3 regions of the Micromonospora ureilytica genome follow, and region 3 is predicted to be linked to each of the others. Evidence: riboswitches for the same ligand, from Rfam matches in the RefSeq annotation. Region 3 holds a riboswitch; each other region holds the start of a gene.
The links. A riboswitch is a leader RNA that binds a small molecule or an ion and turns the genes downstream of it on or off. The one in region 3 is predicted to bind cobalamin.

Region 1: it holds a riboswitch for cobalamin, as region 3 does, so the genes downstream of both, IW248_RS12025 (CbtB domain-containing protein) here and IW248_RS06215 (acyl-CoA thioesterase) in region 3, are expected to answer to the same signal.
Region 2: it holds a riboswitch for cobalamin, as region 3 does, so the genes downstream of both, IW248_RS11985 (ribonucleoside-diphosphate reductase subunit alpha) here and IW248_RS06215 (acyl-CoA thioesterase) in region 3, are expected to answer to the same signal.

The regions. Positions count from the first base shown of each region.
Region 1 covers NZ_JADOTX010000001.1:2,676,791-2,686,414, forward strand. The annotation lists gene IW248_RS12010 (ABC transporter substrate-binding protein) at 1-849, opposite strand, end outside; gene IW248_RS12015 (ABC transporter permease) at 890-1,897, opposite strand; gene IW248_RS12020 (amidohydrolase family protein) at 2,217-3,095, opposite strand; cobalamin riboswitch at 3,371-3,516, shown strand; gene IW248_RS12025 (CbtB domain-containing protein) at 3,552-3,755, shown strand; gene IW248_RS12030 (CbtA family protein) at 3,746-4,519, shown strand; gene IW248_RS12035 (histidine phosphatase family protein) at 4,516-5,103, shown strand; gene IW248_RS12040 (GH92 family glycosyl hydrolase) at 5,213-9,624, opposite strand, start outside.
Region 2 covers NZ_JADOTX010000001.1:2,666,003-2,675,626, forward strand. The annotation lists gene eno (phosphopyruvate hydratase) at 253-1,518, opposite strand; gene IW248_RS11975 (MerR family transcriptional regulator) at 1,637-2,551, shown strand; gene IW248_RS11980 (ribonucleotide-diphosphate reductase subunit beta) at 2,548-3,543, opposite strand; gene IW248_RS11985 (ribonucleoside-diphosphate reductase subunit alpha) at 3,606-5,924, opposite strand; cobalamin riboswitch at 6,117-6,333, opposite strand; gene IW248_RS11990 (enolase C-terminal domain-like protein) at 6,613-8,010, shown strand; gene IW248_RS11995 (FadR/GntR family transcriptional regulator) at 8,018-8,740, shown strand; gene IW248_RS12000 (aldo/keto reductase) at 8,751-9,624, opposite strand, start outside.
Region 3 covers NZ_JADOTX010000001.1:1,418,280-1,427,903, forward strand. The annotation lists gene IW248_RS06195 (copper resistance CopC family protein) at 1-561, opposite strand, end outside; gene IW248_RS06200 (Dyp-type peroxidase) at 584-1,729, opposite strand; gene IW248_RS06205 (copper chaperone PCu(A)C) at 1,822-2,424, opposite strand; gene IW248_RS06210 (copper resistance CopC family protein) at 2,490-4,571, opposite strand; cobalamin riboswitch at 4,702-4,916, shown strand; gene IW248_RS06215 (acyl-CoA thioesterase) at 5,114-5,560, shown strand; gene IW248_RS06220 (zinc-dependent alcohol dehydrogenase family protein) at 5,669-6,661, shown strand; gene IW248_RS06225 (TetR/AcrR family transcriptional regulator) at 6,939-7,538, opposite strand; gene IW248_RS06230 (alpha/beta hydrolase) at 7,604-8,302, shown strand; gene IW248_RS06235 (nuclear transport factor 2 family protein) at 8,299-8,643, shown strand; gene IW248_RS06240 (LysR family transcriptional regulator) at 8,912-9,624, opposite strand, start outside.

The DNA.
Region 1 (9,624 bases), 1.3 Mb from region 3:
GCGCACTCCGGCGATCTCGTCCGGGGCCGCGTCCCAGCCGATGATGACCACCTTGCCGGACTTGCCGGCCGCCTGGATGGCCTGCGCGGCACCGAGCACGCTCGGCTCGTTGGCCGCGAAGATGCCGGCGAGCTTGGGGTTGGCGGTGAGGATGTTCTCGGTGACCCGTCGGGCCTCGTTCACATCACTGCGGCTCGGCTGCTGGCCGACCAGCTTCAGGTTGGGGTACTGGGCGAGGCCGGCCTTGAAGCCGTCGACCCGCTCGGTGTTGGTCTGCGATCCGGGCTGGAACTCGACGAGTGCCACCTCGTGGTTTCCGGGGCCGAGTTCGGTGGCGAGCAGCTTCGCCGCCTCGGTCGCCGACGCGCGGTTGTCGGTGGCGAAGAGGGGCACGGTCGACGGCTGCGGGCTGGTGCCAGAGTCGATCATGGCGACCGGGATGTTGGCGCTGAGCGCCTTGTCGGTCGCCGGTGCCAGCGCGCTGGAGTCGGTCGCCGCGTAGACGATGCCGTCGACCTTCTTGGTGACGAAGTTCTGGATCAGGTTGACCTGCCCCTCGACGTCGGTCTCGGCGGTCACCCCGTCCCACTGGACGGTGACGTCCCCCGCGCGCTGCGCGGCGCACTCCGCGCCCGCCTTGACCGTGTTCCAGTAGTCCGCCCCGACCGCCTTGGGTACGACGGCGAGCTTCAACGGGCCGCTCGCGTCCTTTGTCGCGCCGTCGCCGCCGTCCCGGACCTCGACCCCGCCGCAGGCGCTGAGCAGGGCGGTCGCGGCGGCCGCGGCCAGGATCGCCTGCGCACGCAGGAGTCGTCCTCGCGTCCGCCGGCTGGTGGTGGTGTGTGCCATGGTTTGTGTCCTTCCTCGTTCGGACTCTCGGAATGGCATGTCAACCCCGTGATTCCAGCCGCCGGCGGCGGTACTGGTCGAAGTAGACGGCGGCCCAGATGATCACGCCGACGATCACCTGCTGGTAGTGGATGCTGATGTCGAGCAGGACGGCGCCGTTGCGAACCAGGGCGATGAGGAACGCGCCGATGATGGTCCCGACGATCCGGCCCTGCCCGCCGAACAGGCTGGCCCCGCCGATGACCGCGGCGGCGATGACGTCGAGCTCCAGCGAGATCCCATAGTTGGGCTGGCCGGAGTTGACCCGGGAGGCGGCGATCATGCCGCCCAGCCCGACCAGGACGCCGGCCAGCACGTACACCCCGGTCAGGTGGCGCCCCACCCGGATGCCGGAGCGGCGGGCCGCCTCCAGGTTGGAACCCATCGCGTAGGTGTGCTGACCGAAGCGGGTCTGGGAGAGCAGGAAGGCGACCCCGACGGCGACCAGGACGGTGATCACCACGGCGAACGGAATGCCGAGGATCTCCCCGTTGCCGAGCAGTTGGAAGGACCGGGGCAGGCCGTAGACGCCGACCGCGCCGGTGATGATGAAGACGAGGCCGCGGCCCACGGACATCGTCCCCAACGTCGCGATGAACGGTGGGATCCGGGCCACCGTCACCAGCAGCCCGTTCAACAGCCCGGCCAGCGCGCCGACGCCGATCGCCACGGCCGTGGCCGCCCACAGCGAGAAGCCGAGGTCGCGCACGACCATCGCGCCCAACACGCCGGCGAGCGCGGCGACCGACCCCACTGACAGGTCGATGCCCTTCGTGATGATGACCATCGTCTGGGCCGTGGCGATGATGGCGATCACCGCCGTCTGCGCCCCGATGTTGAAGAGGTTGTCCGCGGTCAGGAAGTACGGACTCGCGAAGGTCAAGGCGATGAACAGGACGACCAACGCGGTCGCGGCCGTGAACTCGGAGACGGCGTGGGAGATCCGTTCCCGGAACCAGTCGCTGAGTTCGCCGCGCTGCGTGCCGGCGGTTGCCTCGGCGCTACTCATCGTCGGACCTGACCTCCCCAAGCGTGGCGCTGGCACCCGACGGGGACCCGCCGACGAGCCGAACGCCTGTGCGCGACCGACCCTGCTCGGATGGCAGTGCGGCAACGCGCCCGCACGACCCTCGAGATAGGTCGGATGTTTGCCCCGATCAGGCGTTACCTTCCCACGCATTCACGTATGTTGCCAAGGTCTTACGGGCGTGTTTTGCCATCGTTACCTGCACCGCCGAAGGCATACATCTGACCAAACGCCATCGGCCGCCGTCGCTAGCATGTTATCGATAACATCCTATGTCCCCAGTTCGGAACCCGCTGCCGGGTCAGAAGGGGGCCAGTTGGTACACCCGGCCGGCGGTCTCACGCCAGATCGCCGCCCGCTCGCCCTCCGACAGCGGGTCCAGCAGGTCGCCGAGGACCGTGACCCAGCGGGTGTACGAGGTGGCGAGCAGGCACACCGGCCAGTCCGAGCCGAACATCAGCCGATCCGGCCCGAACACGTCGAGGGCGTGCTCGACAGCGGGCCGCAGGTCGGCCGCCGTCCAGGACGCGCCGTCCACCTCGGTCACCAGGCCGGAGAGCTTCGCCGTCGTGTTGGGCTCGGCCGCGAACGCGCGGAGGTCGCGGCGCCAGTCAGCGAGATCGCCGCGCCCGAGCGGGGGCTTGCCGAGGTGGTCGAGGACGAACCGCACCTGGGGCAGGTCGCGGACGAGCCGGGTCGCCGCCGGCAGCTGACCGTGGCGCACCAGGAGGTCGAAGGCGAGGCCGGCGGCGCCGACCGCGGCGATGCCCCGCCGCACCTCGGGGCGGTCGAGATAGGCCGGGTCGGGCTCGGACTGGACCAGGTGGCGGATCCCGACCAGCCGTTCGCCGCCCCGCCCCTTCCGCAGTCGATTTAGACGACGGCCGACCTCCGCGGCGGTGAGGTCGACCCAGCCGACCACCCCGGCGACGAGAGGATCGTCGGCCGCGACACCGAGCAGCTCGGGCGTCTCCGACCGGACGGCGACGGACTGCACGACCACGGTCTGGGTGACCCCGGCGGCCCGGGTCGCCGGGGCGAGTTCGACAGGGGTGAAGTCGTCGTCGATCGCGGCCATGGTGTGCGGATCAATCCAGGGCTGCGGGTGCCGCGCCCGGACCCAGAGGTGATGATGCGCGTCGACGATTCCCGGCCGTCGCGCGACCTCGCCGGTCGTCATCGGACCCGTCCTGGCGTGTTCACGTTCACCCCACACCCCGCCCCGCCACCGACCGAACCCCTCCGGGTAGACCCGGAGCCACAGAGTCGATCTGGCAGGTTGACCATGTTAGCGGTAACAGGCTGTTCCCGGGCCGCGGAACGCGCGCCGGACCGGATTCCCACCGAGTCGCCTTTTGGTCAGACGAATCCGCCGGCACCGACCGCTGGTCCGGCTCGTAAGAAGCTCCGGTGCGCGGGCGCCCTGCGGGCGCGGGGCCCGGGTTGACCGCCTGAGGTGGCCCCGATACCGTCGACCCACTATCTGCGGCGACGCGAGGGAAGCCGGTGTGAATCCGGCGCGGTCGCGCCACTGTGAGCGGTTCCCCCACCTCAACTGGGGGCCGCGAGCCAGGACGCTCGGTCGTCCGCAGCCTTGCGATGGGGACGCGTCATCCCTGGGGAGGTTCGTGTATTCATGTCTAGTTCCGCTTCCAGCCAACCGGTGGTGCACCCCGCCGGCAGCGCACGTCTCCTGTGGACGGCTCTCGCGACCGTTGCCGTGCTCACCCTGCTGGCCTACCTCGTCGCCTTCGACCAGGGGGCGGTGTCGCGCAGCGGGATGTACCTGCACGAGCTGATGCACGACGGCAGGCACCTGCTGGGTGTCCCGTGCCACTGAACACCACCACCGCTCCCCCGTTCGTCGCCGTCCTCGTCCGCGGGCTGCTCGCCGGTCTGATCGCCGGCCTGCTCGCCGGGGCGTTCGCGTACGTCGCCGGCGAACCCCACGTCGAGGCGGCCATCGCCATCGAGGAGGCGGCGGCGGCACACGCCGAGCCCGCCGCCGGTGCGCACGACCACGAGGACGCCCTGGTCAGCCGGACGGGTCAGCGTGGCGGCCTGTTCCTGGCCACCGGCCTGTTCGGCGCCGCGATGGGTGGTCTGCTGGCCACGGCGTACGTCCTGCTGTCCCGTCGGCGGCGCAGCGACGACGGCGGGCGGTCGGGCCTGCTGCTGGCCGGCGCGGCGCTGCTCGGCGCGGTGATCGTGCCGTTCCTCAAGTACCCGGCGAACCCGCCGGCGGTCGGCGACCCGGCCACCATCAACCAGCGGACCGTCACCTACCTGTTGATGGTGGTGCTCGGGCTGGTGGCCGTGTGGGCCGGCTCGCTGGGCTACCGGTCGGTGGGCGGCCAGGCGCCGACGTGGCAGCGCGCCGCCGCGGCCGTGGGCGGGTTCCTGCTGGTCACGGCAGTGTCGTACGTGGTGATGCCGTCCTTCCAGGAGGTACCGGCGGACTTCCCCGCGACCCTGCTGTGGAACTTCCGGCTGGCCTCGCTCGGCACCCAGGTAGTGCTCTGGACCGGCATCGGCCTGCTGTTCGCGGCCCTGATGCACCACGAGCGGCGTCGCCGGGCCGGCACCGCACTGCCGAGCACGTGACCGGCACCAGCCTCCGGCTGGTCGCCCACGGTCACACCGCCGCTCTGCGTCGGGCCCGCTTCGGCGGCACCGACGACGGCCTGGACGAGGGTGGCCTTCGTGCCGTCCTCGCCCAGGCCCACGCGGGTTCGGACCGGCGTGGGCCCCTCGGCGTGCACGACACCTGCCTGTCCAGCCCGACGGCGGCGGCCCGACAGACCGCCGACGCCCTGGGCCTGCTGCCGACCATCGAGGCGGCGTTGGCCGACTGTGACTACGGCGACTGGTCCGGACTGTCGCTTGAGGAGATCGCCGGTACACACCCGCAGGCGCTGCACGACTGGCTGTCCGACGCGGACTCCGCGCCGCACGGCGGTGAATCGGTCACGGCCGTACGGGATCGGGTCGGTCGCTGGCTGGACGAGCACCGCGGCGCCGGTCGACGCGTCGTCGCGGTCACCCACCCGCTGGTGATCCGGGTCGCGGTCGTGCACGCCCTCGGCCTGCCGACGGCGACCTACCGGCAGGTGGACGTGGAGCCGTTGGCGATCGTCCGGCTCACCAGCCAGGGCACGCGCTGGCAGCTCCGACTGAGCGCGGCGTGAGCACGTAGCTGATGTCTCCGGGCGAGATGCCCCGGCCGGCAACGTCCCGGAGTGGGGCGGGCCGTGAACACGGCCCGCCCCACGCGGCTGCACTATCCCTGGCTTGGCGCTAGCCGGTGACGGTGAACGGCCGGGACACCTTCGTCGCCGACGTGGCGCCGTTCAGCGTGACACTTGTCGCGCCCGCCTTCGCCGCACCCGGAACGCTTACCGTCGCGCCGGAGATGACGCCGTCACCGTTCGCGCGCACGGTGCTGACCGCCAGTCCGGTCCCGAAGGCGATCGTGACCACCTCGTTCGGAGCGAACCCGGAACCGTCGAACATGATCGACGTACCGCGCGGTCCCGAGGTGGTCAACAGCGCCACCCGCGGCTGGTAGGTCCGCGCCTCCGGCTCCCCGGTCACCTGGACGGTGGCCGTGGCCGGCGTACGCGAGGACGCCCCAGTCGCGGTGACGGCGTACCGGCCGGGTTGCGCGTCACCGGAGGTCGGCACCGAGGCGCGGACCGTTCCCGTCGCGGAGGCCGCGACCTTCACGGTCCGGGCCGGGTCGGTGCCGACGCTGACGGTCACCTGCTCGCCGGCGGCGAAGCCGCTGCCGTCGACGGTGATCGCGCCACCGGTGGTGACGGTGCCGGACGCGGACAGCGCGATCGCCGGCTGCGATCCGCCCCGAGCCACGGTCACCGTGAAGGACCCGGTGCTGCTCGACAACGTGTCCCACGCGGTGACGCGCACCGTGTAGGTGCCCTCCCGTGCGTAGGCGTGCCGGCCACTCATCGCACCGGACGCGCCGATCGTCACGTCGTCCGGAACCGTGCCGTCACCCCACTGGACGCGGGCACGGTAGCCCGTCGTACCGGGAACGCCGCCGGTCACCGCTCCGAGGTTCGCCGCGAGGGCCTGCCCGGCGGTGGCCGTCTGGTCCTTCGGGGCGGCGGTCGTCAGCGCCGGGGCGGGCGTGCCGTCGTTGGCCACGGCGAACACGTGGATCCGGCCCGCCGAGCGAGGGTCACCGGTCTGCGTCGGCAGGGTCACCGACACCAGTGTCTTGCCCGCCGGGATCTGGTACGGCGCGGTGGCGAACAGGAACGGCTGGGCGCCGTCGCGGCTCGTGCCCTGCAACCGGTACGCCGTCCGCGCGACGATGATGTTGCCGTAGGACGGGGTGCCGTTGGCGTTGCCGCCCAGCGTCCAGTCGCTCAACTGGATCGGAATGCTGGCCGTGCTGCCGTCGCTGAACGTCGCCGTGCCGGTGGTGCTCTGGTTGCCCTGCGTTCCGGCGCCGATGAACGAGATGCTCTTCGCGTCCTCCGGGAGGTCGAGGACGACAGTCGCCCCGTTGCCGGTGGCGTTGTCCGGCTGCCCGGCCGGGATCACCGGCACTGTGAACCGCAGCTCGGTTCCGGGAACCTGCCGCTGCTGACCCTGGGTCACACCGCCCGCAGCGAGGGCCGCCCGCGAGTACGCCCACGACTTGGCGTCGCAGTCTGCCGCGAGTGTCCCTTCGTCACCGACGCAGACGCTGTCGAACGCGGCGGTGAGACCGGAGGCCGGGGCGTACGCCACCTCGACGCCGACCGTCGCGGAGCTCTGGCTGTCGCCGTCGGTGACCGTGACGTTCGCCTGGTGGTAGCCCGGCGTGGCGTAGGTGTGGGACCCACCGATGCGGTAGACGGCCCGCGAACTCAACGTCACGGTGCCCGCGGTGACCGGCGTGCCGTCACCCCAGTCGATGGTGGCCTGGTAGCCGCTGGCGTCGCCGCCGGTGACGGTGGCCAACGGCACCGAGACGGGTACGCCTGTCGTCGCGTGCACGCCGTCCGCGGCGGTGACCGCGATGTCGCCGCCGCCGAGGTCGAGGTCACCCCCGGCGAGCAGCTCGACCTCGGCGAGGTTGGTCTGCGCGGCGCCGACCGTCTTCGTGACGGCGAGGCGGAACTGCGCGAACCGCCCCGGCTTGTCGATCGAGTACGGGCGGGTCTGGTTGCGCCACGGGAACACCTGGCCGGTGCGGGAGTCCACTGTGGTCCAGGTGAGACCGTCGTTGGAGCCCTGCAGGCGCCAGTCCGCCGGATCGCCCACACCGGCGCCGGACGTGACCGTGTAGTACTTCGGCTTCTGCTTGCCACCACGGAAGGCCCAGGTGATCTGGGGGGTCGCCGAGGTGAAGGTCAGCTGGGTGGTCGACGAGTCGTCGAACAGCTTCGACGCGTCCTGACCGCCGGTCGCGGTCGCGGTGCCGAGACCGGGACCGGTGACGTCCTGCAACGGCTTCGGCGCCTCGTCACCCTTGGTGAGCGACGGCGGCGCGTCATTCTTGCCGGTGCCCCACGACGACGGCTTGGAGCCCATCTGGAAGTCGATGGTGCCGCCCTTGGCGAGCGCCGCCACATCCACTGACAGGCCGCGCTGCTTCTTACCGTTGACCTTGACGTCCTGCACGTAGACGTTCGCCGCGCTGTTGTTCGGCGCGTTGACGACGATGTCGCCGCTGCTGCGGTGCACTGTCATCCTGGTGAACTGCGGCGAGCCGATCGCCCACTCGGACGACCCTGCCTGCAACGGGTAGATGCCCAGCGAGCTGAGGATGTACCAGGACGACATCTCGCCGTTGTCCTCGTCGCCCAGGTAGCCCTGGCCGATCTCACTGCCGACGTAGAGGCGGCGCAGGATCTCCCGTACCTTCTCCTGGGTCTTCGCCGGCGCGCCGGCGACGTTGTACATGTACGGGATGTGGTGCGACGGCTGGTTGCTCATGCCGAGCTGTCCCATCCGCACCGCGCGCGCTTCGAGCATCTCGTGGATGACACCGCCGTACCCACCGGGGCGGTCGGCGTTCTCCGGGGTGGTGAAGAACGCGTCGAGCTTGTCCCGCAGCGCCTTCTGCCCGCCGTACAGGTTGGTCAGGCCTTGGCCGTCCTGCTGGGCGGTGAACGCGAAGTTCCACCCGTTGGTCTCGGTGTAGACGCCGCCCCAGTCCAGCGGGTCACCGGCGAGGAAGTTGCCGGCGGCGTCGCGGCCCTGGAAGAGCTTCGTCTTCGGGTCGAAGAGGTGGACGTAGTTGCGGGCCCGCTCCAGGAAGTACCGCGACTCCTCCTTGAGCCGGGCACGCTCCGACTTCGGCGTGGCCGGGTCCTTGGCGAGCGCCGCACCCATGTTGCCGATGCCGTAGTCGTTGATGTAGCCCTCCAGCGCCCAGGACACCGACTCCCCGGTGGACGTCGGCGTGTAGCCGAGGAACAGGGAGCTCTCGATGCCCTTGCGTCCGACCGCGCTGCGCCCGGACGCGACGGTCGCGTCCTTCACCGCCGCGTCGTACGCCGCGAGCGGGTCGGGCAGCTTGACCCCGGTGAGGTACGCCTGGGCCAGGGCCACGTTCGCGCTGGTGCCGGTCATCAGGTCGGCGTAGCCGGGGGACGACCAGCGGGCGATCCAGCCGCCGTCACGGTAGTGCTGGACGAACCCGTCGGAGATCTTGGCGGCGACGTCCGGGTACAGCAGCGCGTAGGCGGGCCACACGGTGCGGTAGGTGTCCCAGAAGCCGTTGTTGACATAGATCTGGCCGTCGACGACCTTCGCGCCGGTCTGGGTGGCTGTCGACGCGCCGGTCGCCGCCGCGACCGGGCTTGCGTACTGCCAGCGCGGCGCGGCGGCGGTGCCGGTGTTCTCCGACTGCGAGTTCGGGTAGAGGTTCAACCGGTACAGGTTCGAGTACATCGTGACCAGCTGCGCCTCGGTGGCGCCCCGCACCTCGACCCGGCCGAGCCGGTCCTTCCACGAGGCCGTCGCGGCGGCGTGGATCTGGGCGAAGCTCTTTCCGGTGACCTCCAGGTCGAGGTTCCGGCGCGCCTGGTCGACGGAGAGGAACGACGTGGCGAGACGCATCGTCACCTCCCGCGATCCGGAGAGGTCGAAGGTGGCCGAGGTCGCGGCGGACGCCGTCGGCGCCCGGTCGAAGGTGCCGGAGACGAACATCCGGCTACGACCGGCCGACAGGCCGCTTCCGTTGTCGACCCAACCGGTGAACGTGCCGTCCGTGCCGATGGTGAACGTGCCGTTGTGGAAGACGAGACTTCCGGTCGCCTGCCCGGTGGGGAAGGTGAACCGCATGATCCCGGCGTGGTCGGTGGGCGACACCTCCGCGACCAGGCCGTTCTGGAGCGTGACCCGGTAGAGGTCCGGCTGCGCCGTCTCGTCGTCGTGGCGGAAGGCGACCGCACGGCTGGCCGGCTGACCGGTGAGGGGCCCGCCACCGACGACGGGCATCACCGACATCTGGTTGCGGTCACCCATCCAGGGGCTCGGCTCGTGGGAGATCGCCAGGCCCTGGAGCATCGGCAGGTTGGCCTCGTTGTTGACCCGGTGGTACTCGTACTCCCAGGAGTCGGAGGTCGCGTCGGTCACCGGGGTGAAGAAGTTGAACCCGTTCGGCACGGCGGTGATCGGCAGGTTGTTGCCGCGCGAGAAACCGCCGGTCGAGTTGGTGCCCCGTCGGGTGTCGACGTAGTTGGTCAGCT
Region 2 (9,624 bases), 1.2 Mb from region 3:
CACTGACGAGCGGTATACCTCTGGGTCGTAAACCCCCGCGCCGATCTTGCAGTTCCGGTCGCCGAAAAGCACGGAATGCCCCTTACGTCGGGACACTAAGTGCAAGATCGCGAGTCCGCACGGTCGACCATGGAGTTATGGTGCCCGACTTGGTTTTATACGAGCGCTTTGTCGCCCACCACAACTCCATGATCGACGAGGCAGGGGTTGGTCGGCGGTGGGCACCGGGGGCACCCGACCGGAGCACAGCTCTCAGCGGACGCCGGCGTAGATGGCGCGGTCGCCGAGCTCTTCTTCGATGCGGATGAGCTGGTTGTACTTGGCCGTCCGGTCCGAGCGCGACAACGAGCCGGTCTTGATCTGCCCGCAGCCGACGCCCACGGCCAGGTCGGCGATGGTGGTGTCCTCGGTCTCCCCGGATCGGTGCGACATCACCACCCGGTAACCCGCCTTGTGGGCGGCGTCCACCGTCGCCAGGGTCTCGGTGAGCGTGCCGATCTGGTTGACCTTGACCAGGATCGCGTTGGCGTAACCACCGTCGATCCCGTCGCGCAGCCGGTCGACGTCGGTGCAGAAGACGTCGTCGCCGACCAACTGCACGCGCTCCCCCGCCACCGCCGTCAGCCGCTTCCAGCCGGCGATGTCGTCCTCGGCCATCGGGTCCTCGATCGAGCTGATCGGGTACCGGGAGACGAGATCGAGCAGGTAGTCGATGTGCTCCTCGACGGTGCGCCGACGTCCCTCACCTACGTAGTCGTAGACGCCGGCGCGGAAGAACTCCGAGCTGGCCGGGTCGAGGCAGATCAGCACGTCGGCCCCGGGCTCGTAACCGGTGTCCTCGATGGCGCGCAGCACGAACCGCAACGCCTCGTCGGCATCCGCGACGGTGGGCGCGAATCCGCCCTCGTCACCGACGTTGGTGCTGTGCCCGGCCGCGGCCAGGGACGCCTTCAGGGTGTGGAAGACCTCCGAGCCCATCCGGACCGCCTCGGCGAAGGTCTGCGCGCCGACCGGGGCGATCATGAACTCCTGGAAGTCGAGCGGATTGTCGGCGTGCGCGCCGCCGTTGATGATGTTCATCATCGGCACCGGCAGCAGGCGGGCGCCGACGCCACCGACGTAGCGGTAGAGCGGCTGCCGGTGGGCCAACGCCGCCGCCTTCGCCGCCGCCAGGGACACCGCCAGAATGGCGTTGGCACCCAGTCGACCCTTGTCCTTCGAACCGTCGAGGTCGATCATCGTCTCGTCGATCCGGGCCTGGTCCTCCGCGTCGAACCCGAGCACCGCGTCGGCGATCTCGCCGTTGACCGCGGCGACGGCCGCGCTGACCCCCTTGCCGTGAAAACGCGTCCGGTCCCCGTCGCGCAACTCGACCGCCTCGTTCGCCCCCGTCGACGCGCCCGACGGCACAGCCGCCCGGCCGGTCGACCCGTCGGCGAGGACCACGTCGGCCTCCACGGTCGGGTTGCCCCTGCTGTCGAGGATCTGCCGACCCCGCACCCGACTGATTGCCGTCATCACACACTCCCTGCTCAGGCTTCCTTTTCGCAGCCAGACTGGCAGGAAACGGCGGCCCTGACACCGCGACGATGGACACGTTGACCCGTACCCCGGGGTGCGGGTTTAGGGTCGCGGGATGCGGGTGGGTGAGTTGGCACGACGGACCGGGACCACGGTCCGGGCCTTGCGGTACTACGAGTCGGCCGGGCTGGTCGTGCCCCGACGGTTGAGCAACGGCTACCGAGAGTACGACCCGATCGCGGAGCGGCTGGTGGCCCAGATCCGCGAGCTGATGGCGCTCGGCCTCACCGTCGAGGAGACCCGCCCGTTCGTCGAGTCGATCGCCGGTGGTTCCGACGACACCGACGTGTGCGCGGCGGCGGTGGCCACGTACCGCAGCACCATCACCAATCTCCAGGAACGGATCGGCAAGTTGACGGCCCAGCGGGAGGCGCTGGACGCGCGCCTCGACGCGGCCGCGACCCAGGTCGTACCCGGCAGTCCCGCCGAAGGCGCCGACCCCGCCGCGCTGGTCGGCGTCAGGTTGCCGTCGCTGTCCTTCTACGGCACCGACGGCCGTCCGGTCGATCTCGGCGCGCTCGGCGCCGGGCGCAGCGTCATCTTCGTCTACCCACTGACCGGCCGGCCGGGCGTCGACCTGCCCAACGGGCTGCTGGAGATCCACGGCGCCCGCGGCAGCACCGAGCAGGCCGCCTGGTTCCGCGACCATCACGCGGAACTCCGCGCGGCCGGCGCGGCACGGGTGTACGGCCTGTCCGCGCAGTCGACCGGGTACCAGCGTGAGCTCGTGCACCGGCTGCGGCTGCCGTACCCGCTGATCCCCGACCCGAGGCTGACCCTGGCCGACGCGCTGCGCCTGCCGACCCGCGCCGCGGGCGACATGACGCTCTACGAGCGGTTGACGCTGATCATCGCCAACGGCGCTGTCGAACACGTCTTCCACCCGATCCCGGACCCGGCGTCGCACCCCCTGCACGTGATGCGGTGGCTCACCAAGCGACGCCAGGCTCCGGGATCGGTCGCCGCCTAGAAGTCGTCGTCGAAGGCGACGGTGCCGCTCACCCCGACCTGGTACGCCGACACCCGCCGCTCGAAGAAGTTGGACAGCTCCTGCACGTCCTGCAACTCCATGAAGCCGAACGGGTTGCTCGACCCGTAGTGCGGGGCGATGCCGAGCTGGGCGAGGCGGCGGTCGGCGACGTGCTGGAGGTACTCCCGCATGTCGGTCAACGTCAGACCGGGCACGCCGTGACCCAACAGGTCCTCGGCGAACTGCACCTCACACTCGACAGCCTCGGCGAGCATCTGGCGGACCTGGTCGGCGAGGTCGTCGTCGAAGAGGTCCGGCTCCTCGGCGCGGACGGTGTCGACGACGTCGAACGCGAACGCCATGTGCATGGACTCGTCGCGGAACACCCAGTTGGTGCCGGAGGCGAGGCCGTGCAGCAGGCCGCGGGAGCGCAGGAAGTACACGTACGCGAACGCGCCGTAGAAGAACAACCCCTCGATGCAGGCGGCGAAGCAGATCAGGTTGAGCAGGAACGTCCGCCGGTCCTCCCGGGACCGCAGCTCCCGCAGGTCGTTGAGCGAGTCGATCCAGCGGAAGCAGAACTCGGCCTTGCGACGGATCGAGGGGATGTTCTCGATGGCCGCGAAGGCCCCGAAGCGCTCGGTCTCGTCGGGCACGTACGTGTCGAGCAGGTTGAGATAGAACTGGACGTGCACGGCCTCCTCGAACAGCTGCCGGGACAGGTAGAGGCGGCCCTCGGGGCTGTTGACGTGCTGGTAGAGGTTGAGCACCAGGTTGTTCGCGACGATCGTGTCGCCGGTGGCGAAGAACGCCACCAGCCGGCTGACCAGGTGCCGTTCGGCCGGTGACAGCTTGTCCAGGTCGGCGAGGTCGGCGTGCAGGTCGACCTCCTCGACGGTCCAGGTGTTGCGGATGGCGTCGCGGAACCGGTCGAAGAAGTGCGGGTAGCGCATCGGGCGGAGAGTGAGGTCCATCCCGGGGTCGAGCAGCATGTGCGTGGTCCTCGTGTCGGTGGTGCGGGTGTCGGCGGCGGTGGCGGCGTCGGCGGTGGGGGTCACTGGCAGGCCTCGCACGACTCGGGGTTCTCCAGCGAGCAGGCCAGCGCCTCCGCGTCGACGGCGACGGGTGCCACGGCGCTGACGGTGGCCTGCTGGATCCGCGTCGCGGGGCGCGAGCGCAGGTAGTAGGTGGTCTTCAGCCCGGCCTTCCAGGCGTAGAGGTACATCGAGGAGAGCTTGCCGATGGTCGGCGCGGCCAGGAACAGGTTCAGCGACTGGGACTGGTCGATGAACGGGGCGCGGGCGGCGGCCAGGTCGATCAGCGCCCGCTGCGGCAGCTCCCACGCGGTGCGGAACAGCTCCCGTACGCCGGCCGGCAGTTCGGCGATGTCCTGCACCGACCCCTCCGCCCGCTTGATCGCCGAACGGATCCGCTCGGTCCACAGACCGCGGGCCTTCAGCTCGCGTACCAGAGCGGTGTTGACCTGGAGGAACTCCCCCGACAGGGTTTCGCGCTTGAACAGGTTGGACACCTGCGGCTCGATGCACTCGTAGCACCCCGCGATCGAGGCGATGGTCGCGGTCGGCGCGACCGCCACCAGCAGCGAGTTGCGCAGCCCGTACGCCTCGACCCGCTTGCGCAGCGCGTCCCACCGCGCGGCCTGCGTGCCCTCGACACCCCACAGGTCGGGCTGCAGCTGACCCCGGGCGGCCCGGGTCTGCGGGTACGCCGGGTGCGCTCCGAAGTCGCGTGCCAGGTCGGCGGACGTCTCCAGTGCGGTCAGGTACAGCTCCTCGCTGATCCGGGTGGACAGTTCCCGCGCCGCCGGCGAGTCGAACGGCAGCCGCAGCGCGAAGAACACGTCCTGCAGGCCCATCAGCCCGAGCCCGACCGGCCGCCAGCGGGGGTTGCTCGCCGCCGCCTGCGCGGTCGGGTAGTAGTTGATGTCGATGACCCGGTCGAGGAACGTCACAGCGGTCCGCACCGTGGCGCGCAGCCGCTCCCAGTCGATGTCGCCGTCGCTGAGGTGGGCGGCGAGGTTCACCGAGCCCAGGTTGCACACGGCGGTCTCGGCGTCACTGGACACCTCGACGATCTCGGTGCACAGGTTGGACAGGTGCACCACGTTGCCCGGCTCGGCGGTCTGGTTGCAGAGTCGGTTGGCGGCGTCCTTGAAGGTCATCCACCCGTTGCCGGTCTGGGCGAGGGTGCGCATCATCTTCCCGTACAGCTCCCGCGCCGGGACCTGCCGCACGTAGCGGCCCTGCGCCTCGGCCTCCCGGTACGCGGCGTCGAACCGCTCCCCCCACAGGTCGGGCAGTTCGGGCACCTCGTGCGGGTCGAACAGCGACCACAGCTCGTCGGCCTCGACCCGGCGCATGAACTCGTCGGGGATCCAGTTGGCCAGGTTGAGGTTGTGGGCGCGCCGGGCGTCCTCGCCGGTGTTGTCCCGCAGTTGCAGGAACTCCTCGATGTCCGGGTGCCACGGCTCCAGGTAGACGCAGGCCGCGCCCTTGCGCCGGCCGCCCTGGTTGACCGCGGCGACGCTCGCGTCCAGCGTGCGCAGCCACGGCACGATCCCGTTGGACTGTCCGTTCGTGCCCCGGATCAGCGCACCCCGGGAACGGACCCGGGAGTACGCGATGCCGATGCCACCGGCGAACTTGGACAGGTTGGCGACCTGGGCGTACCGCTGGTAGATCGAGTCCAACTCGTCGAGCGGGGAGTCGACCAGGTAGCAGGAGGACATCTGGGTGTGCCGGGTCCCGGAGTTGAACAGGGTCGGTGAGCTAGGCAGGTAGGCCAGGCTGGACATCAGTCGGTAGAAGCCGACCGCCTCGTCCGCCGTCCGGGACAGGCCGCAGGCCACCCGCAGCAGCCAGTACTGCGGGGTCTCCAGCACCAGTCGGCTGGTGGGGTGGCGCAGCAGGTAGCGGTCGTACACCGTGCGCAGGCCGAAGTACTCGAACCGGCGGTCGCCGTCCAGGTCGATGGCGTGGTCGAGCGTCGTGGCGTGCGCGGCGACGAACGCGGCGGTGTCGTCACCGATCAGGCCCTCGGCGTGGCCGACCCGGATCGCCGCGCTGAACGAGGTGATGCCCTGCCGACGCACCTCCTTGTCGACGTAGCCGGCCAGCAGCCGCGCGGCGAGGCGCGAGTACTGCGGCTCCTCGCCGATCATCTCGGCTGCGGTCTGGATCGACAGCCGGTCCAGTTCGGCAGTGGTCGCGCCGTCGTAGAGGCCGCTGATGGTGCGGGTGGCCACCCGCATCGGGTCGACGTCGGTCAGGTCGTCGGCCCACCGCTCGACCGCCCGGACGATCTTGTTCACGTCCACGGGTTCGGTGGCGCCGTCGCGCTTGCGGACCTGCATCGGCGTCCGCCGCACTGTCGCGTCGCCGCTGACCGGGACTACCTCGGTGACTGTCACCACTCGCTCCTCGGAGTTCGAGACCTGGTGGCCCGGACGCGAGGAGACAGACACCGACGGACGCCACGCCAGCCCGGCGTGGGTCAGGTGGCGTCAGCCGTCCCACGCGGCCTCGGACCGCCGCCCACCCGGGTGCGGGTACGCGGCGCGCTGGCAGGTCTTCGGACTCGCGGGCACGACCGGACTCGCCGGTCTCCTACTGGCCGTCGCTTCCCAGGCCGTTTGGTGGCCCAGTGCTGATGACGGCTGTCGTTCCCACTCACCGCTGCGGGACAGTCCCGGATTTCCACCGGGTTCCCTGTTGCCTCGACCGCACCGGATGAGCGGCCGAACCAGCTGCGTTCGACACCATATATAGGGACGCAGCCGTTGTCACACCCCACATGTCGGTCTCGGGCGTGTCGGGGACCGGCTCGGTGATCACCGTCACCACTGTGGCCGACCACGCACGCCAGGCATCTGGGACGGGCCTCCGCGCGCGTGTCGACAAGCGACATAGATTTGACCTATCGGAGCAGCAAACATCATACGTATGCGGGCCTGCGGCGATCGATATCGTTGACGTGCCGGAGCCGTCCTCCGTATACTCCCAGTGATCATCTGATCTTTAGCCTAGCTGGGCGAGGAGCGCATGCCGCAGATCACCGCCGTCACCGTCGAAGACGTCCGCTTCCCCACCTCCCTGACCGCTGACGGGTCAGACGCCATGAACAAGGACGGCGACTACTCGGCGGCCTACGTCGTCCTGCACACCGACGGCGTCGACGGAGTGGGTGCGCCACTCGCGGGGCACGGCCTGACCTTCACCATCGGTCGAGGCAACGACATCGTCGCGGCGGCGGCGGTCCACCAGGCACAACTCCTCGTGGGCCTGGACGTGGCGACGATGGCAGCGGACATGGGCGCGGTCTACCGCCTGCTGACCTCCGACTCACAGCTGCGGTGGCTCGGCCCGGAGAAGGGTGTCGTCCACCTGTCCCTCGCCGCCGTGTTGAACGCGTCGTGGGACCTGGTCGCCCGGGTCGCCGACAAGCCGCTGTGGCGGCTGCTCGTCGACATGTCCCCCGAGCAACTCGTCGACATCGCGGACCTGCGCTACCTGTCCGACGCGCTGACCCGGGACGAGGCACTGGCCATCCTGCGGGCCAAGGAGGGCACGAAGGCCGCCCGCCTCGCCGAGCTCGACCGGACCGGCTACCCCGCCTACACCACCTCGGCGGGCTGGCTCGGCTACGGCGACGACAAGCTTCGCCGACTGTGCCAGGAGGCGGTCGACACCGGCTACGGCTACGTCAAGCTCAAGGTGGGCGCCAACCTCGATGACGACATCCGCCGATGCGCGATCGCGCGGGAGATCCTCGGACCGGACCGCAACCTGATGATCGACGCCAACCAGGTGTGGGACGTCGGTCAGGCCATCGAGTGGGTCACGGCCCTCGCCCAGTTCAAGCCACTGTGGATCGAGGAGCCGACCAGCCCCGACGACATCCTGGGCCACGCGGCCGTCCGCCGTGCCGTCGCACCGATCGGCGTCGCCACCGGCGAGCACTGCCACAACCGGGTCATGTTCAAGCAGCTGTTCCAAGCCGAGGCCATCGACTTCTGCCAGCTGGACACCGGCCGGTTGGCCAGCATCAACGAGATCGTCGCCGTGCTGCTGCTCGCCGCGAAGTTCGACGTACCGGTGTGCCCACACGCCGGTGGTGTCGGCCTGTGCGAGATGGTCCAACACGTGTCGGTGCTCGACTACGTCGCGATCTCGGGGGATCTCACCAACCGTGTCACCGAGTTCGTCGATCACCTGCACGAGCACTTCACCGATCCGTGCATCATCCAGGACACCGGCTCAGGCAGCGGTTACGTCCTGCCCAGCCAGCCCGGCTACTCCACCCGGATGCGTCAGGAGTCGGTCGCGCTGTACCGCTTTCCGGACGGCCGCTACTGGGCGTCGACAGACCCGACTACCGTGTCATCTCCGGAGGCGGCGTACGTGATCGCGGGTGGGAAGGCCACCCCCGCCGGCCGCTAGGGGAGTCATGTCTCGCACTGACGAAGTGGTCAACGGCATCAAGCGGATGATCCTCGAAGGGCAGTTCAGGCCCGGGGACCGGCTGCCCATCGAGAAGGACCTCGCCGAGTCGCTCGGCGTCTCGCGAGGCTCGCTGCGCGAGGGGATGTCGGCCCTGTCGATCCTCGGCATCGTCAACATCCGCCAGGGCGACGGCACCTACGTCACCAACCTCGACGCGCCACAACTGCTGGCCCCGATGGGTTTCGTGGTGGACTTCCAGGGTCAGGGCGACCCACGGCACATCCACACCGTTCGGCGACTGCTGGAGTGCGAGGCCGCCTGCCTGGCGGCGACCAGGATCACCGACGAGGCCCTGGCCCAGGCCGGTGACCTGCTCGCCGAGGCGGCCCGGCTGGTCGGCCAGTCACCGCCGGATCACGAGCGGATCATGGAGATCGACATCGCCTTCCACCGGATCATCGCCGCGCACGCCGGAAATCCGGTGCTCGTCGGCCTGATCGAAGCCTTCGCCGGGCGGACCATCCGCGGCCGGCTCTGGCGGAGTCTGCACGAGGAGGGCGCGGACGTGCGTACCCATGACGAACACGTGGCGATCCTGAAGGCCCTCGTGGCGCGCGACCCGGAGCGGTCCCGCACCCGGATGGCCAACCACCTGATCGGCGTGGAGGAGTCGTTGCAGGGGTTACCCGACGACGCGGACGCGGGCATCGAGACGGCCCGGTCGTGACCGCCGGCCCTCACGACTGCACGTCGAGCAGCCCCTCGTCGTACAACGCCGCCCAGAGCTGATCCGGGACGTCGACGTCGGATCGGCGCAGGGTCTCGGTCACCTGGGCCCCGTCCCGCATGCCGACCACCGTCGAGACCACGGCCGGGTGCCGACGGACGAACGCCAACGCCGCCTGGGGCAACGTGACGCCGTACGTCTGACAGACCCGCGCCATCCGGCGGGCGTGGTCGATCACCTCTGCCGGCGCCTGCTGATAGTCGTAGACGGCGTCGGTCGCCGGCATGTCCCGGGCCAGCAGCCCGGAGTTGTAGACCCCGGCGACCACCACACCGACGCGGCGGGCCTGCGCGACGGGCAGCAGGTCGGTCAACGCGCCCTGCTCCAGCAGGGTGTACCGGCCGGCGCACATCACCACGTCCACGTCGGTCTCCGCCACGAAGCGGGCCAGCATCGCGGACTGGTTCATCCCGGCCCCGACCGCACCGATCACGCCCTGCTCCCGCAACTCCACCAACGCCGGGATCGCCTCGCGCGCGGCCTGCTCCCAATGCTCGTCCGGATCATGCAGATACACCACGTCGATCCGGTCCAGGCCGGTGCGCCGAAGGCTCGCCTCCAACGAACGGCGCACGCCGTCGCGGCTGAAGTCCCAGACCCGGCGATGATCGGCGGGAACGTCGTACCCCTCCGGATCCCGCCGGTGCGCCGTCTCCGGTGACGGCACGAGCAGCCGGCCGACCTTCGTCGACACCACGTACTCCTCGCGCGGGCGGGAGCGGAGGGCCGCGCCCAGGCGCGTTTCGGACAGGCCCAGCCCGTAGTGCGGTGCAGTGTCGAAGTATCGGATGCCGCCCGCCCACGCGGTGTCCACCGCGGCGGCG
Region 3 (9,624 bases):
TCGGGCCGCCCGCCGCCACAGGAGCCCCGCCGTGGCCAGGACGAGGAGCACCAGCGCGGCACCCGCGACGAGTACACCGGCGTTCGGACCCCCGTCGGGCTCCACTGCGGCGGCGGCGGACGGGGTGGACGCTGACGCGCTGACGTTGGCGACCGGCGCGGCGCTGGACGTGGGATCGGCCACCGTGAACGGGTACGACCCCTGAACCGGGTGACCGTCGGCGGAGACGACCCGGTAGGCGACCGTGTATGTCCCGTTGGGCAGTGTGTCGGTCACCTGGACCGTGCTCTTCGCTCCGGTGACCACCGGTTCGCCGGTGGGCAGCTTCCGCTTGGCGGCGTCGCTGAGCACGATCGTGGTGAACGTGGGGTCGAGCCGCTGCATGAATTCGAGCGTGACCTCGGTCGGTGCGCTCGGCACTGTCGCGTCCCGAGCGGGCGTGGCCGTCTTGAGCGAGTTGTGCGCCCAGGCCGGGCTGGCCGGGATGAGCAGCGCCACGAGGACGGCGAGCGCCGCCGCGCCGAGCCGGACGGCGATAGGGCGGGACGGCGGTACGGTCATGACGAAGCTCCGGTTGGTGTGGTCATCCGAGCACCTGCTCGCCGACCCATCCTCCCGGTTGGCAACCGGGCGGGATGGCGAAGACGGCGGACCCGATCGGGGTGGTCCATTCGTTGAGCAGGTCCCGGTCGGCCAGCCGGCGTTGGATGGGCAGGTACTGCCGGGCGATGTCGGCCTGGTACGAGGTGAAGATCAGACCGCTGTCGGCGTGACCCTCGGCCGTCGGCACACCGTCGTAGTTGTAGGGCCGGCGCAGGATCTTCAACCGGTCGTCGGTGACGTGGGCGCGGGTCATGTGCGAGAAGTCGGGGATGACGGTGAGGCCGTCCGGGCCGGTGGCGGCGAAGTCGGGTTCGTCGTGTTCGGCGCTGCCGGTGAGCGGGGCGCCCGTGTCGAGGCGTCGGCCGACGGCTAGTTCGCGGTCGGTTCGGCCGAGCAGGTCCCAGGTTTCCATGTTCATGCTGATCCGCCGGAGCACCAGTGTGGTGCTGTCACGCAGCCACGCCGGGCCGTCCGGCACCCAGAGGGCGGTGTCCATGGGCGTGCCCGGTCGGGGGTTGGCGGTGCCGTCGAGCTGACCGAACAGGTTGCGTTGGGTGTGGCCGCCCGGTTCGACGCCGGGGCTGCGCCGGAAGCCCTGTTGGACCCACCGCACGGTGGCGAACGGTCGGCTGTCCTTGACCAGGACTCGTTGGGTGTGGGCGACGGTGATCGCGTCGTCCGCGCAGATCTGGAGCAGCAGGTCACCGCCGGACCAGGCCGGCTGGAGCCGGTCGATGCGGAACGCGGGTAGGTCGGTCACCGACGCCGGCTGCCGATCGTCGACGCCGGCCGCCCGGTACAGGCCGGGCCCGAAGCCGAAGGTGACTGTCAGCCGTGCCGGCAGCAGCCCGAGTTCGGCCTCGGTGTCGGCCAGAGCGGGTCGGCCCTGGGTGAGCCGGGAGGCGTCGTCGGTGAGCAACCGCAACATCCGACCCAGCGCGGTCCGGTCGGTGCCGGGCCGCAGGGTGAGCGCCACGAACGACGCGTGCGCCTGCGGTTCGGCGGCCACCCCGGCCTGCCGGGCGCCGTGGAACGGCTCGACCAGGCCGCCGACGCTCGCCACCGGCGTCACGTCGGTGCCGACCGCGTCGGGTCGCCCGGACCCGTCGGCACGCGTCGTGGCGATCGCGGCACCGCCGGCCACGGCACCGCCGACGGCGAGAGCCCCGCCGGTGAGCAGACCGCGCCTGCTCACCGGCCGGGCAGTTGGCGTGTCGGTCACGACTTCGGGCTCATGCTCATCTCCGGCGTGGCGCTCATGCCGGTCATCGGCTCGCCGTGCCCGGGGGCGTAGCTCTCCTGCGCGCCGGTGAACGGCTTGGCCACGGCGCGGAACTGCTGGGTCTTGCCGTCGGCGAAGGTCAGGGTGAAGGTCACCTCGTCGCCGGCCTGAACGGGCTTGGTGAGGTTCATCAGCATGAGGTGGTCGCCGCCGGGCTCCAACGCGTGCGAGCTCTTGGCCTTGATCACGATGCCGCCCTGCTTCGCCCGCATGACCATCTTGCCGTCCTTCATGGCCATCTCGTGCAGCTCCATCGGCGACAGGGAGGTCGTGGCGCTTGTCACCGTGACATCGGCGTCGCCGTCGTTGACCAGGGTCCCGAAGGCGGCCGTCATGCCCTTGTCGGCCGCCTTCACCCACGGGTCACGAATGCCGAGCACACCAGCGTCCGGGTTGGCCGAGGTCGACGCGGACGGGCCCGCCTGCGCTTTCGACGGAGAGTCGGACGAGCCGCAACCGGCGGCGCCCACCGTCAGAATGGCGGCGGCGAGGACGGCGGCCGAACGGCGGCCGGGAGCGAATGGGCTGGTGGTGCGCATGTGTTCTTCCTCCGATGGTTGCTGCTGGGAGGTTGGTCGGTCGCAGCAGGGAGAAAGTTCCGGACTCAGGGCACGTTGATCGTGAACTCGGCGGTGTGCACCTTGCCGGCGATCTGGAAGTCGAAGAAGGCCCGGTACCGGCCCGAACTCGGTGTGGTCAGCCAGAACTTGACAGTCCCGTCGACCAGCTCCTGCTCGGGGTGGACGTGCACGTAGCCGAGGTCGCCCTCACGAACGACGACCAGGTGCCCGTACGCGCCCAGGTACCGCTCCAACTGCGCCGGTACGGTCGGGTCGGCGCTGACCTGGAAGTGGATCGGCGCCGTCACCCCCACCGTCGGGGTGCCGGTCATCGACACCGCGTACGGACCAGCCGTGGCCTGTGCCGCCGCTGGCGGCAGCGCGGTCGGGTTGTGCGCGCCGGGCACTGTGTGGTCGACGCCCAACACGAGGGGGATCTGCGTGCCGTTGGCCGCGGTGACGGAGAAGTCGGCGTAGACGCGGTAGCCGCCGGGGCGGGCCAGCGTCAGGGGGACGCTCCAAGTGCCGTCGGGCGCCATCGTCGGGTGCAGGTGCTGGTAGCCGGACAGGTCGCGGCCGACCACGATCATGTGCAACGGCTTGTCGTGGACGACAGCGAAGGTCGTTGCCGGCTGCCGGTCGGTCCCGACGATGCGGAACCGGTAGTCGGCGCGTACACCAGGGGGTTGGGACCGCTCCAGCGGTTGCAGGGTGTACCCACCGGCGCTGACCGTCGTCCCGGTCGCCAGCGTCGCGCCCGTCGCGTCGTCACCCCGATGCGTGTGCGGCCCCGTACCGGCCGGGTGTTGGTGCCCGTCGGTCGCAGAGCCCACCTGGTCCGAGGCGGGCGGTCCACCGGCTGCCGGTCGCGCGTTGCCGGTCGCCGGACTCTCGTCGGCGGTGCCGATGCGGGCCAACCCGAACCCGGCCAACAGAGCGATCACCAGGCCACCGACGAACAGCGCCAGGTGGGTGTTGCTCAACCGGGACCCAGGCGTCGCGGCGGCGAGGTCCGTGTCGGGCTGCGGTCCGGGGTCGACCGTCGGCTCGCCGTCCGTGCTGGCGAGGGCCTCGGTCACCTGATCGGTAGGCGTCGGATCGACAGCAACGCCCGTACGGGCCGTGACGACCGTGTTGCCCTTGCGCGCCGCCGGCACGGTGGCGGGCCGCCGCCTGTCGCTCGCGGTACGCGCGACGACGCCGACCTTGCCCCCGACGGTCTTGCCAGCGCCGGCCTTGCCGCCGACGGCCTTGTCCCGGGCAGCCTTGTCCCCGGCAGCCTTGCCGCCGACGGTCTTGCCAGTGCCGGTCCTGTTCGTGGCACGGGCGCCGCCGCCGCGTCGGCCGGAGGCCGCCGCCGAGGTACGGCCCCGACCGGTGGGTGTGCCGGCGGATCGGCGACGCCAGACGACGAACCCGGCCACCGCCCCGGCCACCGCGACAGCCGCCGCCCAGCCGGCCCAGGCCAGTGCCCCTGGACCGCTCTTCTCGGTCGACCCGGTCGACGGGGCCGCTGCGGCCGGCGGGCTCGACGGATCGTCCGCTGTGGTCGGCACCGCCGAGGCCTGCCCGGACGTGTTGTGCTGCTCGCTGGCGGCCACCAGCGCCGGGTCCGGTTGGGTCGACGGCGGGCTCCACCCCTTCGGCGCTGCCGTCACCCGCCCGTCGTAGCGGAAGGTCAGGGTGCCCCGCACGGTGTCGCCGTCCGAGGCGACCGACAGGTAGCTCACCGAGTACTGGCCCTTGGCGGGCAGGTGGGCGACCGACACCACCGCGGGGAACCCCGTCGTGTACTCCCGTGGCTCGAACTGCCCGTTGACCAGGAAGTACTCCCGTACCGGCTTCTCCAGCGGCTTCGGCTCCCCCTGCGACCAGCCGTTGTCGACACGGGTGCCGCCCGGGGCGGTGATCGTGAAGAACGCGTTGGCGGCGGCCTTCTCGGTGAAGAACAGCTGCACCGACGTCAACGGCTCGCGCACGGTGGCGCCGCTCGCCGGTGTGGACATGGCGAGCGTCCCGTGAGCTGCGGCGGGTTGGGCGGACGCGAGGAGGGCGACCGCCGAGGCGAGGAGGAACGCGAGGAGGCCCGAGACCACCCGCCCGCAAGTCTGGGGGAGACGACGCATCTGGATATCCTCACCCTCGCGAGACTTTTTTCAATAGGTGAGGATCTTCTTCCTCAGATGACAAAAGTTGACGATCAGGCCATCCGTCGCCGCGGCAGGACGCCCCGGATGGACAGATCCCCTGGCCAGCTATGCTGCCGACGGCGCTGGTTCGCCCCGTCGTGACCGGCGGGGCGTCGTAAGAGGGAACCCGGTGGAAATCCGGGGCTGCCCCGCAGCGGTGAGTGGGAACGACCGCCGTCATCAGCACTGGGCCATGTGGCCTGGGAAGCGACGGCCAGTAGGGGACCGGCACCACCGGTCAGGCCCGCGAGTCCGAAGACCTGCCGGCGCCGCGTACACAACCGTGTGCGCTGCCGTCGGCCTCGCGGGTGGGCTGAGCGGGTGACGGGCCGTGCGTGTGGTGCGCGGCCAGGTCCTCGTCAGCGTGTGTCCGCGACCCGGCGGTGTGGTTTCCCGAGGGACGGACTACCGCTGTGCACGACACCACCACGATCGCCGGCCGAGCGCCGTCGGCGTCGCACCTGACCCTTTCGCAGATCATGGACCAGCACCACACCAACCTGATGGGTACGGTGCACGGCGGCCGGATCCTCAACCTCATCGACTCCGTCGCCGGTGTGGTCGCCGCAAGGCACTCCGACGGGCCGGCGGTGACCGCCGCCATCGACGAGACGGCGTTTCTCCGCGCGGTGCGGGTCGGCGACGTCGTGCACGTCGACGCCCGGATCACCTGGGCCGGCCGCAGCTCGATGGAGGTCGCGGTCAAGGTGACCGCCGACCGGTGGGACCGGGCGGTGCCGCCCACCGACGTGGCCACCGCCCACCTGGTCATGGTCGCCATCGACGACGACGGCCAGCCTCGTACCGTGCCGCCGCTGCTACCGGAGACCGACGGGGACCGGCGACGCTACCGGGAGGCGGAGATCCGCCGGGAGCACCGGCTGGCGCTGCGGCGCGCGCTGCTCGACGGCGCCGACGACGGCTGACCCGTGCGCGGTCCGCCCGTTGCGGCGCTGGCGCGGTCCGAGGAACCCGCCCCGCCGCCTATCCGGTCGGATAGCGTCCACGTGAAACCTCGATCACGGAGAGTGTGGATGGCTATGCGCGCTGCGGTGCTGCGGGAGTTCGACGCTCCGCTGACGGTCGAGGAGATCGATCAACCCACTCCCAAGCGCGGGCAGGTGCTGGTGCGGATCGTCGCCAGCGGTGTCAACCCGCTCGACACGAAGATCCAGGCAGGAAAGGCCGCGCACGCGCGTGTCGAGCTGCCTGCGGTGCTCGGCCTGGACCTTGCCGGCGTCGTCGCGGCGATCGGCACGGAGGTGACCAGCTTCGCGCCGGGAGACGAGGTGTACGGGCTCTGCGGGGGCGTCGGCGACCTCCAGGGTTCACTGGCCGAGTACGCCGCCGTGGACGCTCGACTGCTGGCCCGCAAGCCGAAGGCACTCTCGATGCGGGAGGCCGCCGCGTTGCCCCTGGCGGCGGTCACCTCCTGGGAGGGGCTGGTCGACCGGGCCGGAGTCCACGCCGGGCAGAAGGTGCTGGTGCACGGCGGTGCCGGCGGGGTTGGCTACGTGGGCGTGCAGCTTGCCCAGGCGCGCGGCGCCGATGCGTACGCCACGGGCGGGCCGGCGAGCATGCGGGTGATCGAGAGCCTGGGCGCCGTGCCGATCGACTACACCACGAGCAAGGTCGAAGAGTACGTCGACAGGCACACCGGCGGCGAGGGGTTCGACATCGTCGTGGACACCGTCGGTGGCGCGACGCTCGACGCGTCGTTCGCGGCGGTACGCACCTATCACGGGCACGTCGTCAGCGCACTGGGTTGGGGGTCGCACTCGCTCGCCCCGCTGTCGTTCCGAGGCGCGACCTACTCCGGGGTGTTCACCCTGTTGCCGATGCTCACCGGGCGCGGCCGCGAACACCACGGCGACATCCTGCGCGAGATCGCGGCGCTGGCCGATGCCGGTGCCCTGCGCCCGCGACTGGATCCGCGCGAGTTCACGCTCGACACGGTCATGGACGCCCACCGGCTGGTCGCGGACGGCACCGCCGAGGGCAAGGTCATCGTGGACGTCGCCGGTTGAGCAGAGCCGTTCGTGAAGGCGAAGTGGTCAGGTGGCGTTGTTCCCAGGGTGGCTGATGCCGGCTGGCGTCTCGGGTTGCCTCACGCTGCGCCTGCACGTGCCGTAGATCGATGTGGAGCGTTGCGGGTGAGCTTGCTGGAGTCCGCCGTAGTTCCGTCATCTGAGACACCGATCCCACTCGCGGCGCCATGAGCAGCGCATCCTCTGTGGTGACCTCTTCGGTGGACCCGAAGGCGTCAGCGCTGGCACCCCGCGGAGGCGGTAGGGCGGAGTCGGCTCATGTCGAAGAGAGTGCGTCTGCGTATCGACGTTGAGGCGCGGTTAACCGATGTCCCAGGACGAGCGCGTCCAGGAAATCGTCGAAGGCGCGATCGGCTCGTGGCGTGTCGCCGGTGGCCTCGACGTCCATGATGAGGCCGCGGATGACGGCCAGCACCAGGGTGGCGAGTTCGGGGCGGCCGACGGTACGCATGCCGTCCTCGAGAGGCTGCAGCCAGTCGGTGGTGGCCTCGCGCCGGAAATTCGGCCACAACTGCTGTTCAGCGTCCTGGCGGAGCTTGCCGAACATGCTGAGGTAGGGGCGGCCCTCGGGGCCGGTGATGGCCTGCCACGCGCGCCGCAGCGTGCTCAGGTAAGGCTCGCCCGGCTTGGGGGACAACAGGTCGCCGTAGAACTCGCGTTGAAGCTGCCGCGCCCGGCGCAGGGTCTCGCGCAGCAGCGCGTCGCGCGTCCCGAAGTGGTAGATCAGCATGCGGGTCGAGCAGCCCGTCGCCTTCACCAACGGTTCGAGACGGTCGGGCAGGCCGTGGGCGAGCGCGTGATCGACGCAGGCGTCGAGGATGCGGTCGCGGATCTCGGGTTGTTTGTGACGTCCCACCGCCACACTTTTTCACGTAACTGGCGGTACGTCTAACGTTGATCCCAGCGGAGAAGGAGTCAGAGATGCGAGTGGTATTCGTGCACGGTGCGTGTGTCCGGGACGGCGTCTGGTGGTGGCACCCGACCGCCGAAGCACTGCGCGAGCGGGGCATCAGCAGCGTCGCGCCGGCGTTGCCGAGCTGCGGTGAGGGCGACCGGCCCGCCGGTTCGAACGGTCCCGGCCTGCCGGAGGACGTCGCGGCGGTGCGGGCGGTGCTGGCCGCGGGCGATGAGCCGACGGTGGTCGTGGGACACAGCTATGGCGGGATCGTCGCGGCCGAGGCCGCAGTGGGCGTCGCATCGGTGCGGCACATGGTCTTTGTGTCGAGCTATCTGCCCGAGCCGGGCGAGTCGCTGTCGACCTTTGGCGCTCCGGAACCGCCGCCGTTTCTCGACTTCGACCCTGAGGGCGGCACGTTCGGCGCGGTACCGCAGTTGTTCGCCGAGACCCTCATGCAGGACTGCCCGCCGGACATCGTCCGCGAGGGTGCGGCTCGCCTGATCCGGCAGACGATTGCCGTCACCCAGCAGCCGGTGCGGCAGGTGGCGTGGCGCGACCTGCCGACAACGTATGTGGTGTGCGCCGACGATCGCGGCACCCCAGCATCGGCGCAGCGTGAGTTCTCCCGCCGCGCCGGCAAGGTCGTCGAACTGCCGACGGGCCACCATCCGTTCCTGTCCGACCCGCAGGCCGTCGCCGACATCCTGACCGGGCTCTCATGACCAGGCCGCCGGAGCTGGTGCGGCGCATGTACGCCGCCTACAACCGCCGGGACGCCGACGGCCTGCTCGCCCTGCTGACCAACGACGTCGACTGGCCGGACGGCGATGTCAGGCTGCACGGCAAGGATGCGCTCCGCCGCTACTGGCTTGAGCAGTGGACCCGGGTCCACACCCACGACGAGCCCAGCGAGCCGGTCGAGCTGGGTGATGGGCGTATCGCGGTTCGTGTCGACCAGACGGTCCGCACGCCGGAAGGGTCGCCGTTGTCGACGGCGCGCTTCGTCCACCTCTTCCAGATCCGCGATGGACTGACCGCCCGAATGGACATCGAAACAGCTTAGTACTCCAACGTCACTTGGCCTGTCTGCGCTGGTAGTGGGATCGGCGGGCGCGGGCTTGGGATGTTCGTCGCCAGCGGGACCAGTGCAGGGTGTGCTCTGGCGAGAGCGATGTGGCGAGGACGAAGGCGTTGAGGAGTCGGCGGCTCTCGGCGACGGTCAGCGCGAACCCGACCTGGTCGGGGACGCCGGCGGCGGTGAGACGCTCAGGCCGGTCGCACCAGGTCGACCACAGGAGCGCGTGCAGACTGGCGGCATCTTGTTGCCCCGATCATGGCCGCATGCATCGATCGGCGGTCGAAGCACGTACGTCAGGCGATGATCGGCGGAAGCTGCCATGGGGGACGCCGGCCGGGCCGCTCAGCTCCGCCAGGAGGGCGTCCACCGCGGGCCGCTGCGGCGTGCCGCCGAGGGCGCGGGTGACCGCGAAGATGCGTCGCTCGGTGACCGGCTCGACCAGTGGCTCCACGTGCACCCCGGGTGGCACGTGGCGCAGCGCCAGCTCCGGCACCAGCGCAGCGCCCAGCCCGGCCGCGACGAGGTCCAGCGTGAGCGCGAAGTCGACGGCACGGTGCCGGATGTCCGGCTCGAAGCCCGCGAGCCGGCAAGCGTGCAACGTGGACCGCAGGCACGGCGTGTGTTCGGCGCTGGCGATCCATGGCAGGTCACGTAGCTCGCTCAGCCGTCCGGTGCGACGGCGCCAATCGACTGGAGTGATCAGGTGCATCGGGTCGGTGGTGACCGGATGCCGGTCCAGGTCGTCGACCAGCGGCACGGGCACGTGGTCGTACTCCTGCAGCACCACCACGTCGAGGGAGCCGGAGCGCAGGTCGAGGCGGCTCTGCTGGTCTTCGGCCTCGATCACCCGCACGTCCAGCTCTGGGTGCTTCGCCCGCGCGCGGGCGGCGGCGGGTGCCACTAGCGCGCCGGCCGCGGACGCGAACGCACCGACCCGCACCGTGCCGCTGACCCCGTGGCGGAGCG